One region of the Streptomyces sp. GS7 genome, then DNA from elsewhere that is predicted to be linked to it. Evidence: riboswitches for the same ligand, from Rfam matches in the RefSeq annotation. Region 1 holds a riboswitch; each other region holds the start of a gene.
What was found. Region 1 has a riboswitch for cyclic di-AMP ahead of GR130_RS01445 (M23 family metallopeptidase). Riboswitches for the same ligand answer to the same signal wherever they lie in the genome.
Positions count from the first base shown of each region.

Region 2: linked by a shared signal. The riboswitch ahead of GR130_RS30545 (M23 family metallopeptidase) and the one ahead of GR130_RS01445 (M23 family metallopeptidase) in region 1 are both predicted to bind cyclic di-AMP.
Region 3: linked by a shared signal. The riboswitch ahead of GR130_RS35345 (C40 family peptidase) and the one ahead of GR130_RS01445 (M23 family metallopeptidase) in region 1 are both predicted to bind cyclic di-AMP.

Region 1 is NZ_CP047146.1:317,184-321,387, reverse strand. It holds gene GR130_RS01450 (aldo/keto reductase) at 1-144, opposite strand, end outside; gene GR130_RS01445 (M23 family metallopeptidase) at 347-1,603, opposite strand; cyclic di-AMP (ydaO/yuaA leader) riboswitch at 1,615-1,759, opposite strand; gene GR130_RS01440 (DUF2332 domain-containing protein) at 2,209-3,414, shown strand; gene GR130_RS01435 (PP2C family protein-serine/threonine phosphatase) at 3,534-4,204, opposite strand, start outside.
Region 2 is NZ_CP047146.1:7,031,284-7,035,487, forward strand. It holds gene GR130_RS30535 (HPr family phosphocarrier protein) at 1-29, shown strand, start outside; gene GR130_RS30540 (GntR family transcriptional regulator) at 443-1,132, opposite strand; gene GR130_RS30545 (M23 family metallopeptidase) at 1,409-2,188, opposite strand; cyclic di-AMP (ydaO/yuaA leader) riboswitch at 2,201-2,357, opposite strand; gene GR130_RS30550 (M16 family metallopeptidase) at 2,715-4,097, opposite strand; gene GR130_RS30555 (M16 family metallopeptidase) at 4,136-4,204, opposite strand, start outside.
Region 3 is NZ_CP047146.1:8,147,363-8,151,566, reverse strand. It holds gene GR130_RS35350 (hypothetical protein) at 296-649, shown strand; gene GR130_RS35345 (C40 family peptidase) at 815-1,939, opposite strand; cyclic di-AMP (ydaO/yuaA leader) riboswitch at 1,948-2,117, opposite strand; gene pcrA (DNA helicase PcrA) at 2,467-4,204, shown strand, end outside.

The DNA of each region.
Region 1 (4,204 bases):
GATGAAGTTCCCCCCGCCGGCCACGTAGGCGTCGAGCACCCGGAAGGACTCCGCCTCGTCGGCGGTCCAGCCGAAGACGTTGCCCCCGAGGCAGAGCGGGGAGACGGACAGCGAGCCGATGGTCTTGGTGGTGTGGGTCGTCATGCGTCGCTTCAGCGCCGGCGGACGGGGAGATATTCCGTCGGCGGGCGGGGAGTTACTCCGTTGGCGGAGAGGGAGTCACTCCGTCGGCGGGCGGGAGTCGTTCGCCGCCCTGCCGCCCTGCCGCCCTGCAACGCGTCGTTGCGCGCATCCCGTGGGGGCGTGCGCCCGTACGCATTCCACGGGGGGGGACGTGCCCCATACGTCAGACGCCGACCCCGTGGTCGCGCAGCCACGGCATCGGGTCTATCGGATCGCCGGCGTCCGGGCGCACCTCCAGGTGGAGGTGCGGGCCGGTGACGTTGCCGGTGGCGCCGACGCGGGCGATCACGTCTCCCGTGGTGACCTTGCCGGAGGTCTTCACCATGGAGGACAGATGGCAGAACCAGAGTTCCGTGCCGTCGTCGAGGGTGAGGACGATGCGGTAGCCGTACGGACCGGCCCAGCCCGCCTTGGTGATGGTGCCGGAGTGAACCGCCTTGACCAGTGAGCCCGTTGGCGCCGCGAAGTCCTGGCCGGTGTGGTTCGCCGCCCAGTGGTCGCCGGCCTGCCCGAAGCTCGCGGTGAGGGTGTACGAGGAGACCGGGACGACATAGCTCTTCGCCAGTTCGGCGAGGCGGGCGGCCTCCGCCGCCTGACGCTTGGCCTCCGCCGCCGCCTCCTTTTCGGCGGCAGCGGCCTGCTCGGCCGTCTTCTGGTGCACGGTCGCGTCCTTCGCAGCCTCCTGGATCGCCGAGTGTTCCGCGGTCTCACGCGCTTCCCGGTCCGCAGCGCCCTGCTGGGCATCGGCCTGCTGGAGGATCCGGCTGCGCAGCGCCTCGGCCGCGCCCGTGCCCTGACCGGCTTCGTGGTGCGTCACCCCCGCCTGGGAGAGGGGGCGGGAGGTGCCGGCGGACGCGGGCGTGGAGTCCGCTCCGGCGGCGGACGGGGCGTCCGTACCGGCGGCCGATGCCGTCGCGGTGCCCCCGCCGTCGGAGAGGAGCGAGCCGATGCCGGGCAGCGAGGCGGCGTCCGGGAGCTTGCCTGCGAGGTCGTCGGCCATCCCGCCGAGGTCGGGCATCGATATCGGCACCGGCGGCCGGTCCTCGGCCGTGGCCATCCCGCCGGCACCGACCGCCGCGATGACGCCGACGCCCAGGACCGTACCGCCGCGGGCGAGTCCGCCGCTGCGCTGCTTGGCCACCCGGTGCTTGCCGCGGACCGGGCGGACGGACTCCTCGGTGGGGTTCCACTCCTCCCAGGGGCCATCGTCCTCGACGGACGCGCCGTCGTGGGCGGCGGCGAATCCCGGGGCGCCGGCGAATCCCGTGGTGTCGGCGGGGCTTTCGCAGGTGTCTCGCCCCTCGCCCGGGTCGGGGAGATCAGCGGCGGGGACGTCGAAGCCGAGGACGCCGTCGCGGCGACCCGGACCGGCGAGGTCGTAGGCGGACGGGGCGTGTGGGGCGGGCCTGTTGGACGCCACGGGGGCGCACTCCTTTCCTTCCTTCTCGCCTACCGGGTTAGCTGACGGGTTCGGAGCAGGAAGGTCTCCTACGGGCGCCCCCTGGCGAGAGGCGTCCGATTCACCCCAAGGTGGTGGTTCCCCGGTTCCCTTGGCGCGGTGCTGCGCAATTCCAGGCAGATACGGCGGATTCGGGTGCGCCCCGTCGGGCGACCCGGTGCGGTTCTGGGCAATTCCGCACGGCTCTTCACGGCTCTGTACGGCTCTGTAGGACGGGTGCGAGCGAGCAGTTCGGAGTGGTGCGGAGTGGTCCTGGACGTGCGGGAACAACGCATTCGGGATTCGGCGTCGGCGCGCGGTGCCGCCATTGGCGACGGCTGGGACGACCGCGCTCCGTTATCGGACAGTAATAGAGACGGCGGCGGAATACCAAGCGTTCCCGCGAATCCGCACGGGTTTTGCCCACTCCCCGTACGAGCTGTGGCATGGGATTTTGGCCGCCGGCGCGGGCGCAGACCGGGCGAGTGGCCGGCGCCGCGCCGGGTGATCTTGCGGTGATGGTGTGTCAGTTGTTATGCGGAGGGATGCCCCGCGGTCACGGAGCGTGAGAGCAGTACGGTCGGATCATGGTCGTCAACGTCGTGAACACCGGGAACGCCGGGAACACCGTCAACAGCGCTCAGGCAGTGGCGAATCGGCACCGGGAGTTCTCCCGGCAACAGGCCCGGGGACGTTCCGCCCCACACGAGGAGTTGACCGCACGGATCAGCCGGGACCCCGAATTCTGCGGCCTGCTCTCGGGTTCGCTGCCCGCCGGCGACCGCCGGCACCCAGAGCTGCTGCTCGCCGCCGTGCGCTATCTCGACGGCCCGCACGCGGAGTTGGGCCCGCGTGACGAGACGGCCTACGGGCGCTGGCGCGAGTGGACGGTCCGGCACTGGGACGAGGTCCGCGCGGTGATCATGCGCCGCGCGCCCCGGACCGGCGAACCGGCCCACTGCGCCACCCTGCTGCCGCTGCTCGCCCGCCTGCCGCAGCCGCTGGCCCTCCTGGAGATCGGCGCATCGGCCGGGTTGTGTCTGCATCCGGACCGATACCGGTACCGGTACCGCTACTGCCGTACCGGGCAGGAGGCGGGCGGTTCCGACTCCAACCCGGGTCCCGGTGCCCGTTCCGGTGCCGGTCCCGGTGCCGGTGCAGGACCGGACGCCGCAGGCCCCTACGGGACGCCGTACGAGGAGGCCGGCGCCCCGGACAGCCCCGTGACCTTCACCTGCCGTACGAGCGGGGCGGCGGGCGCCGCGAGCGGCGGTACGGTCCCGCCCGGCGCGCTCCCCGACATCGTCTGGCGCGCCGGTATCGACCCGAACCCCCTCGACCCGGTCGGCGAGCCGGACGACCTCCGCTGGCTGCGGGCCCTCGTATGGCCACAGGACGCGGACCGCATGGCGCGGCTGTCGGCGGCCGTCGAGGCGGTACGGCCGGCGCCGCGCCCCCGTATCGTGCGCGGCGACCTGGTCGGCGAACTGCCCGCGCTGGCCGCCGAGGCGCCGCCGGAGGCCACGCTCGTCGTCTTCCACAGCGCCGTACTGGCCGGTCTTCCGCCCGCCCGGCGCGAGGAGTTCGCCCGGCGCGTGCGGTCGCTGCTCGCCGACCGGGACGGCGGCGGGCACTGGATCTCCCAGGAGCACCACAGCGTGCTGCCCTGGATCGCCGCGCCGGAGCACGCGTCCCTCGGCCCGGAGGACTCGGCGCTGCTGACGCTCGCGCTGGACGAGCGCCCGGTGGCCCTCACCGGACCACAGGGCCGGAGCCTGCACTGGCTCCGGTGACCCGGGAGGACTGGCCCCTGTGACCCCGGAGGACTGGCTCCGGTGACCCGGGAGGCCGTGAGACGCGCGGCGGCTGCCCCCATCCCTCGTCCCTCCAGGGGGCCGTTCCCCAGGGACCGTTACCCCTCCAGGGGCCGCTGCACCGCCAGGAGCGCCATGTCGTCCGCCGGCGCCCCGCCCGAGTGCCGGGCGACATCGTCGAGCAGCAGCTCCAGGAGGTCGTCGGTCCCGGCGAAGCGCCGGCCGCGCAACCGGCCGCCCGGGTCGTAGAACCGGCCCAGCAGGTCCCGGGCCTCGGTCACCCCGTCGGTGAACAGGAGCAGCAGCGCCCCGGCCGGAAGAAACGTCTCGTCCGACCGGTCCGGCCAGCCGGCCACATCGCTCAGCCCCAGCGGCAGCGCGGGCGAGCTGGGCATCAGCTCCCGCAGCCCGCCGTCGGGGGTGAGCAGCAGAGGGGCCGGGTGGCCGCGGTTCAGGACGCGCACCACGGACCGGTCCCCGGCGGGGACCTCCGCCAGTACGGCGGTGGTGAAGCCCTCGAGCCGGTCGGGCCCCTCGCGCCGCCCGCCTTCCCGTTTGAGCGCGCGTTCCAGCCGGCCGGCCACCGCCTCCAGCGTGGCCTCCTGCTCCGCCGCCTCCCGGAAGGCACCGATGAGGACCGCCGCCGCCTCCACGGCCTCCAGGCCCTTGCCCCGCACGTCGCCGACGATCATCCGCACCCCGTACGGGGTGTCCTGCACCGCGTAGAAGTCGCCGCCGATCCGGGCGTCGGCCCGCGCGCCCACGTAGC
Region 2 (4,204 bases), 6.7 Mb from region 1:
GCCTGGAAGAGCTCCCCGAGACCGTCTGAAGCCACTCGAAGACTTCCGCGGACCCGCTCTCACCCGCCGGCCCGCCGGGACTTCCACCGATGCGGCCCCGCCGCGACGACCGGAAACGGTCGCGCGACGGGGCCGTTTCGCTGTCCTCGGTCCGGCACTCGGCACACAGGGCCGGCATGACGGGACCTCTGGCGCATCACGGAACCGCCGGCGAATACGGGAAGCGGATATCCGGACCGAACGACGCGGAAATTCAGCTCACGGGAAATGACATCCCGCGAGAATCAGCGACCATCTCGGGCGAAAAACGACGGAATACCGGACGCGCCTACCCATCCCCCGACACGCCCCGCGGAAATACAGAAACGCATTCCGGCCCGCACAGGAGTCATCGCGGCCCGCGCAAGAGCCTTTCCGTACCTCTTTGTATACGGCCCGCGTGTTAATTCCGCACACGCGCCGTGTTGACGGGCCGTTTCGAATCGCTCACGGCCGCCGCGGCGGGGCGCCGCAGCCGGTGCACCGGAAGGGAGCGCTCGATGTGGGCCGCCATCAGGGCACGGGCCCGTTCGGCGTCGCTCCGCGCCACCGCGTCCAGTACGGCGCCGTGTTCGTCCCAGGCGTCGGCGACCCGGGCCGTCGGCTCCACGACGTACATCCACTCGATCTTGCGCCGCAGTTGGGTGAGCAGCGCCGTGAGGCTGGAGCTGCCGGCCGCCTGGGCGAGCGTTTCATGGAACCAGCCGTCCAGTTGGCGCAGATCCGCGGGGTGACCGTGCCGGGCGCGCTCCCGGCCGAGCCGCACCAGGCCGCGGAGCACCTTGAGGTGGGCGGGGCTGCGGCGGACGGCCGCGCGGGCGGCGCCCATCGGCTCCAGGAGGGCGCGGATGTCCAGGAGGTCGGCTGCCTCCTGCTCGGTGGGTTCGGCGACGCAGGCGCCCGCGTGGTGGCGGGTGGTGACGAAGCCCTCGGACTGGAGGGTGCGCAGCGCTTCACGCACCGGGACTCTGGAGACTCCGTAACGCGCGGCGAGAATGTCCTCGATCAACCGGCTTCCCGGCGCGAGCACGCCGGAGACGATATCGTCGCGAATCGCTGTGCACACCGCATGCGCGGAAATGTGGCCTCGCATCGTCCGTGCCTCCGCCGTATTCCCCTCGAAACGCCGCCGATCGGCGCCTTTCCCTGACTCTATTCGACCAGGACGAGGTTTCCTGCGGATGCCGTGAATTTATCGATATTTTTTGGCCGATGCGGCGGAGGTCCAGTGGCCGGTGGACCGGCCGGACACCCGGCCCTGCGGAGACGGCGAGGGCGAATACGACCGGATGCGGCGGATACCGCGGAGCCCCGGCCCGTATGGGGGGCGGGCCGGAGCTCCTGGGGGACGCGCGATGCGGCGGGAAGGTCAGACGTTGACGCCGTGCGAGCGGAGGTAGGCGACGGGGTCGATATCCGAGCCGTACTCGGGGCCGGTGCGGGCCTCGAAGTGGAGGTGCGGACCGGTGGTGTTGCCGGTGTTGCCGGAGAGGGCGATCTGCTGGCCGGGGGTGACGGTCTGGCCGACGGAGACGCCGATGGACGACAGGTGACCGTATTGGGTGTACGTACCGTCGTTCATCTTGATCACGATGTTGTTGCCGTACGCACCGCCCCAGCCGGCCTCCACGACGGTGCCCGAGCCCACGGCGTGGACGGACGTCCCGTAGGCGGCGTGGAAGTCGATACCGGTGTGACTGCCCGAGGACCACAAGCCGCTCGACGCCTTGTACGGGGTGGAGACGTAGGAGCCGTCCACGGGGGCGACGAAGGTGTTGAGGCGCTTGCGCTCGGCCTCGCGGGCGGCGCGCTCCTTGGCCGCCCGCTCCGCCTCGGCCCTCTTCTTGGCCTCCTCGGCGCGCCGCTTGGCCTCGGCCTCGGCCTTCGCCTTCGCGGCGGCGGCCTCGGCTGCCGCCTGCTGCGCGTCGGCCTGGGCCTCGATCCGGCCGGCGAGCTCGTCACCCACGACGACGGCCTGCTGGAGTCCGGTGTCGTGGTGCGCCGCCTCGCCGGTGGCGGCCAGCGCGGGCGACGCCATGGAGGCGACGACACCGGAGACCGCGAAGGTGGCTATGCCGGCGATGTTGCGGGTCGTACGAGCGGTGCGGCTCGCACGGCGGTGCTTCCCGGTGGCACGGGTGAACGCCATGTACTGGCTGGTCCTTTCCTTCCCTCTCGCCTACCGGGTTAGCTGACGGGTTCGGAGCAGGAAGGTCTCCTACGGGCTCCTCCGGAGAGAGGCCCGATTCACCCCAAGGGACATGTGGGTCCCCGGCTCCCCTGGCTCGCGCCGTACGGGGACTCGGCGATGGCTGTCCGGTGCCACTGTTGTGGCGGTCTTGTGACGAACAGCCGGACCGACGCTAAACGGGACAACTTTCAATCGGCAAACAGAATCGGCTGTTTGTGCGAGACGCCACACCTCGGAAGGGCAACCAGCAGCGCGGGACGGGACATCGGCGGCACGGACCCGCAACGCGGAAGCGGGCCGGCGGTACGGACGCGACACGCGGCGTACCCGTCCGGCAAGAGCACAGTGACACGTGGAAACGGGCTGCGGGCTCGCTGCGGCCGGCGGCGGACATGCGACGGCTCCCGTGGCGGGTGACCACCACGGGAGCCGCTCTGACGCCACGTGACCAGCCGTCGCACGACGGGCAGTCATGCCGCGGACGCTAGCCGCCGACGACCGTCACCTCGCCGATCCCCAGCGCCTTGACGGGCTCCACGATCTGCTCCGCGTCGCCCACCAGAACCGTCACCAGGCGGTCCACCGGGAACGCGCTGACGGCCGCCGCGGTCGCCTCGACCGTGCCGGTCTCCGCGAGGCGGACGTACAACTGCGCCTGGAAGTCGTCCGGGAGGTGCTGCTCCACCTGGTCGGCGAGCGTGCCGGCGACGGCCGCCGCGGTCTCGTACTTCAGCGGCGCGACGCCGACGAGGTTCTGCACCGCGACATCGCGTTCGGCGTCGGTCAGCCCCTCTGCCGCGAGGGTGCGCAGCACCGTCCACAGGTCCTCAAGGGCCGGTCCCGTGGAGGCGGTGTCCACCGAGCCGCTGATGGCCAGCAGCGAGGCACCCGTGGCGCCCTCGGGGGACGAGGGTGCGGAGGACCGCAGCACCTGCCCGAAGGCGCGCACCCCGTAGGTGTAGCCCTTCTCCTCCCGCAGCACACGGTCCAGTCGGGAGGTGAGCGTGCCGCCCAGGCAGTACGTGCCGAGCACCTGCGCGGGCCACACCCGGTCGTGCCGGTCGGGTCCGGTCCGGCCGATGAGCAGCTGCGTCTGAACGGCGCCGGGTCGGTCCACGATCACCACCCGGCCGCTGTCGTCGGCGACGATCGGCGCGGGCTTCAGCGGCTCGGCGGTGGATCCGGTCCAGGCGCCCAGGGTGTCGGCGAGGGCCGCGTCCAGGTCGACGCCGGTGAAGTCGCCGACGATGACGGCGGTGCTCGTGGCGGGCCGCACATGCGCGTCGTAGAAGGCTCGGACGGCCCCGGCGTCGACGCGCGCCACGGTCTCCTCGGTGCCCTGGCGGGGCCGGGACATCCGGGCGGTGGCCGGGAACAGCTCCTTGGACAGCGCCATCGCGGCGCGCCGCGCCGGGTTGGCGAGCTCGTGCGGGATCTCGTCGAGGCGGTTGCGGACGAGCCGCTCGATCTCGCTGTCCGGGAAGGCGGGGGCGCGCAGCGCGTCGGCGAGCAGGGCGAGCGCACGCGGCAGCCGGGAGGCCGGAACCTCCAGGGAGACCCGAACGCCGGGGTGGTCGGCGTGCGCGTCCAAAGTGGCGCCGCAGCGCTCCAGCTCGGCCGCGAACTCCTCGGCGGTGTGCTTGTCGGTGCCCTCCGACAGGGCGCGCGCCATGATCGTGGCGACGCCGTCCAGGCCCTCGGGCTCGGCGTCCAGGGGGGCGACGAGGTTGATCTCGACGGCGACGACCTGCTGGCCGGGGCGGTGGCTGGTCAGGAGGGTGAGGCCGTTGGGCAGTTGGCTGCGCTCGGGGGCCGGGAACGCCCACGGCTTGGGCGCGCCCCCCTGGGGCTGCGGGTGGAAGTCCATGGTGCTCACAGGGGCGTCGTCGCGGGTGGTGGCGTCGTTCACTGCGCCGCCTCCTCTTCCTCGGTATCGGCGGCGTCGGTCTGCTCGGTGGGCTCGTAGACGAGCAC
Region 3 (4,204 bases), 7.8 Mb from region 1:
GTCAGGGGGGCGACCGTGACGGCGACCGGAGCCGTGACGGCGACCAGGGCCGTCATCGATGAGCCGTGAGCGACGACGGGCGGTGCGCCGGCGGTTGCCTGCGAGAGGACGCTAAGCGCGCACGTCACGGGTGGGCGCCGGGTTGCCCGGCATTGTTCGTTTCCGACTCTTGAGTGTGCGGGGGTGACCGGGGTTCCGGCGCCGGGCGGCCGGGAGCGGCCTGCGGTGACCGATGCGGTGATTGCGGGCGCCCTGCCGGAAAGGCCGTGCTAGGGGGCGGCTACGATCCACCACTATGGACGTAGTAATCAATATCTTCGTCGCCCTGCACATCATCGGTATCGCCGCCCTGCTCGGCGGTTTCCTGACCCAGATGAAGGCGATGGGCGCGGGCACCGCCCGCTTCGTGCCGGGCATGCTGCACGGCGCGCTGACGATGCTGGTCACCGGCGTCGCGCTGGTCGGCCTGAACCAGATGCAGGATCATCCGGTCAACAACATCAAGATCGGCATCAAGATGGCCGTCCTGGTGGTGATCCTGGCGCTGGTCTACGTCAAGCGGGACGAGGAGAAGATCGCCAAGCCGCTCTTCGGCGCGGTCGGCGGGCTCACGATGCTCAACATCTTCATCGCGGTCCTCTGGACCTGAGTCCCTGGACCTGAGCCATCGCGGTCCTCCGGAGCCGAGCCCCGGAGGACCAGCTGAGGCCCCCGCCGCAGAGACGACTCACCGCGCGGTCATCCCGCTCCGTACCCGGAGGCGGAGGATGGCCGCGCGGTGGCGTGTGGGGGGAGGAGGGGGAGTGCGGGCCGGTCAGCTGAGCCGGACGCTTCCGTAGATCGGCATGTAGTAGATCGACTCGACGCGGACGCTGGCGCCCGGGTGCGGGGCGTGGATCATCTGGCCGTTGCCGATGTACATCCCGACGTGGCTGATGTCGCTGAAGAAGAACACCAGGTCACCGGGCTGGAGGTCGCTGGTGGAGACCCGGGTGCCGGCATTGACCTGGTCCCAGGTCGTCCGCGGCAGATCGACTCCGGCGGCCCGGTAAGCGGCCTGCGTCAGGCCCGAGCAGTCGTAGGAGCTCGGTCCGGTGGCGCCCCACACGTACGGCTTGCCTATCTGGGCGCGGGCGAAAGCAAGCGCCTCCGCGGCCTTGCTGGAGGAGCTGCTGCCGGACGAGCCCGAGCCGGTGCTCGAACCGCCGCCGCTGGGCTGCTGGCGCTGCTGCTGGGCCTGCTGGCGCGCCAGTTCCGCGGCCTTGCGCTGGGCCTCCTGCTCCTTCTGGCGCTCCAGTTCCGCCAGCCGCGCCTTCTCCTGGGCGGTCAGCCGGGACAGCAGCTGCCGGGCCTCGGCCAGTTTGGCCTGCACGGACTGCTTGCTCTCCTTGAGGGACTCCTGGGACTGCTGGAGGCTCTCCAGGCTGCGGGTCGCCTCGGCCCGCTGCCGTGCCGCCGACGCGGCCTCCTGCTCGTAGGCGGTGACGGTCTGCTTCTGCCGGCCGGTCAGCCGCTCCATGAGGTGGTTGCGGTCGACGAACTGCTGCGGGTCCTTGGCGAGCATCAGCTGCGCCGTCGGGTTCATGCCGCCCGTCTGGTACTGGGCCGAGGCGAAGGTGCCCAGCTCGCGCCGGGACTGGTTCATCTTCTCCGCGCGCTTGGCGGCCTCGTCGAGCAGGCGGTTCACGGTCCGCTGCTGGCTGTCCGCCTTCTCCTTGGCGGCGTTGTACTTCTGGGTGGCGACCTCCGCCTGCTGGTAGAGGCCGTCGACCTTCTGCTTGACGTCCTCGATGGACGGCTTCGGTGACGTGGGGGCCGCGTTGGCGGTCTGCGAGAGCAGGGTCACCGAGGCGAGGGCGGCGGTGGTGAGCCCGGCGGCCGTGCGGCGGCTGCCGGGCGAGGTGAGTATGTGGGTTCGCGGCTTGCGATGCGACGCCAAGGCCGGCGACTCCTTCCGTGGACCGCCTACCGGGTTAGCTGTCGGGTTCGGGCGGTGGCGCTGACGGAAGGCTTGCCCTACGGTCCGTACGTCCGCCTGGCGACGGCCGTACCGATCGATTCACCCCGGTGGTGCTGGTGGGTCCCCGGCTCCGGGTGCCTGGTGGCAGGGCCGGACTCGGCGGGGGCGGCCCGTGCGGACGCTGTCGTTCGCGGGGAGGGCGGGCTGCCCGAGCGAGACGGTAGCCAACCGGTGTGGCTCCTGTGAAGGCTGATGTTCGATATGCCCGAAACCTTTTCGTGACCTGAACGTGGCTCCGGTTTCCTTGCGGTGGAAGTCGCCTACGGGCGGCCCGTTCCGAGCCAGGGCTGGTACGGTGCACGGTCGCGCCGCGTACGGAAGGAACCGGGGCCGAGCCCCGCACGAGCCCCGCAGGGCCGCCGCCGGGACCTCCGCGCCTCACTTCCCCGCCGCAATCGGCCACTCCGCAACCGCTTGTCAGTGCGGCGGCCTAGACTCGGTGGGCGATGAGCAGCCTCTTTGACGACAGCTTCCTGGCGGACCTCGGGCCCTCGGACGAGGAGCCCCCGCCGCCCCCCGAGGACGAGCACGGCCCGGCCCCGGAGGAGATGCCCGCCGACCTCTTCGGCGGCAGGTTCGACGCGCCCGCGCCCAGGGAGGCGCACTACCGCGACGGCGCCGCCCGCCCGGTCCTCGACGCGGCGGCGCTCCTGGAGGGGCTCAACGACCAGCAGAAGGCGGCCGTGGCGCACACCGGCAGCCCGCTGCTGATCGTCGCCGGCGCCGGTTCCGGCAAGACCCGGGTGCTGACCCACCGCATCGCGCATCTGCTGGCCGAGCGTCACGTCCACCCCGGCCAGATCCTCGCGATCACCTTCACCAACAAGGCAGCCGGCGAGATGAAGGAGCGCGTGGCGGACCTGGTCGGCCCGCGAGCCAACGCCATGTGGGTCTCCACCTTCCACAGCGCCTGCGTCCGGATCCTGCGCCGCGAGTCCAAGAAGCTCGGCTTCACGTCGTCCTTCTCGATCTACGACGCGGCCGACTCCAAGCGCCTGATGGCCCTGGTCTGCCGCGATCTGGATCTGGATCCCAAGCGCTTCCCGCCCAAGTCCTTCAGCGCGAAGATCTCCAACCTCAAGAACGAGCTCATCGACGAGGAGAGCTTCGCGGGGACGGCCGCCGACGGTTTCGAGAAGACCCTGGCCGAGGCGTACGCGATGTACCAGGCGCGGCTCCGCGAGGCCAACGCCCTGGACTTCGACGACATCATCATGACGACGGTCAACCTCCTCCAGGCGTTCCCGGACGTCGCCGAGCACTACCGCCGCCGCTTCCGCCACGTCCTCGTCGACGAGTACCAGGACACCAACCACGCCCAGTACACCCTCGTCCGCGAGCTGGTCGGCCCGGGCACGCCCGAGACGCCCGCCGCCGAGCTGTGCGTGGTCGGCGACGCCGACCAGTCGATCTACGCCTTCCGCGGCGCCACGATCCGCAACATCCTCCAGTTCGAGGAGGACTATCCCGACGCGACCACGATCCTGCTGGAGCAGAACTACCGCTCCTCCCAGACGATCCTCTCGGCCGCCAACGCCGTCATCGAGCGCAACGAGAACCGCCGCCCCAAGAACCTCTGGACGGACGCCGGCGCCGGAGCCAAGATCACCGGCTATGTCGCCGACACCGAGCACGACGAGGCCCAGTTCGTCGCCGACGAGATCGACCGGCTCACCGACGCCGGCGACGCCAAGGCCGGCGACGTCGCGGTCTTCTACCGCACCAACGCCCAGTCCCGGGTCTTCGAGGAGATCTTCATCCGGGTCGGGCTGCCCTACAAGGTCGTCGGCGGCGTGCGCTTCTACGAGCGCAAAGAGGTGCGCGACATCCTCGCCTACCTCCGGGTGCTCGCCAACCCCGAGGACACCGTCCCGCTGCGCCGGATCCTCAACGTCCCCAAGCGCGGCATCGGCGAGCGCGCCGAGGCCATGATCGACGCCCTCTCCGCGCGCGAGAAGATCACCTTCCCGCAGGCGCTGCGCCGCGTCGACGAGGCGTACGGGATGGCCGCCCGCTCCGCCAACGCCGTCAAGCGGTTCAACGTCCTGATGGAGGAGCTGCGCACGATCGTGGAGTCCGGGGCCGGCCCCGCCACGATCCTGGAGGCGGTCCTGGAGCGCACGGGCTATCTGGCCGAACTCCAGGCGTCCACCGACCCCCAGGACGAGACCCGGATCGAGAACC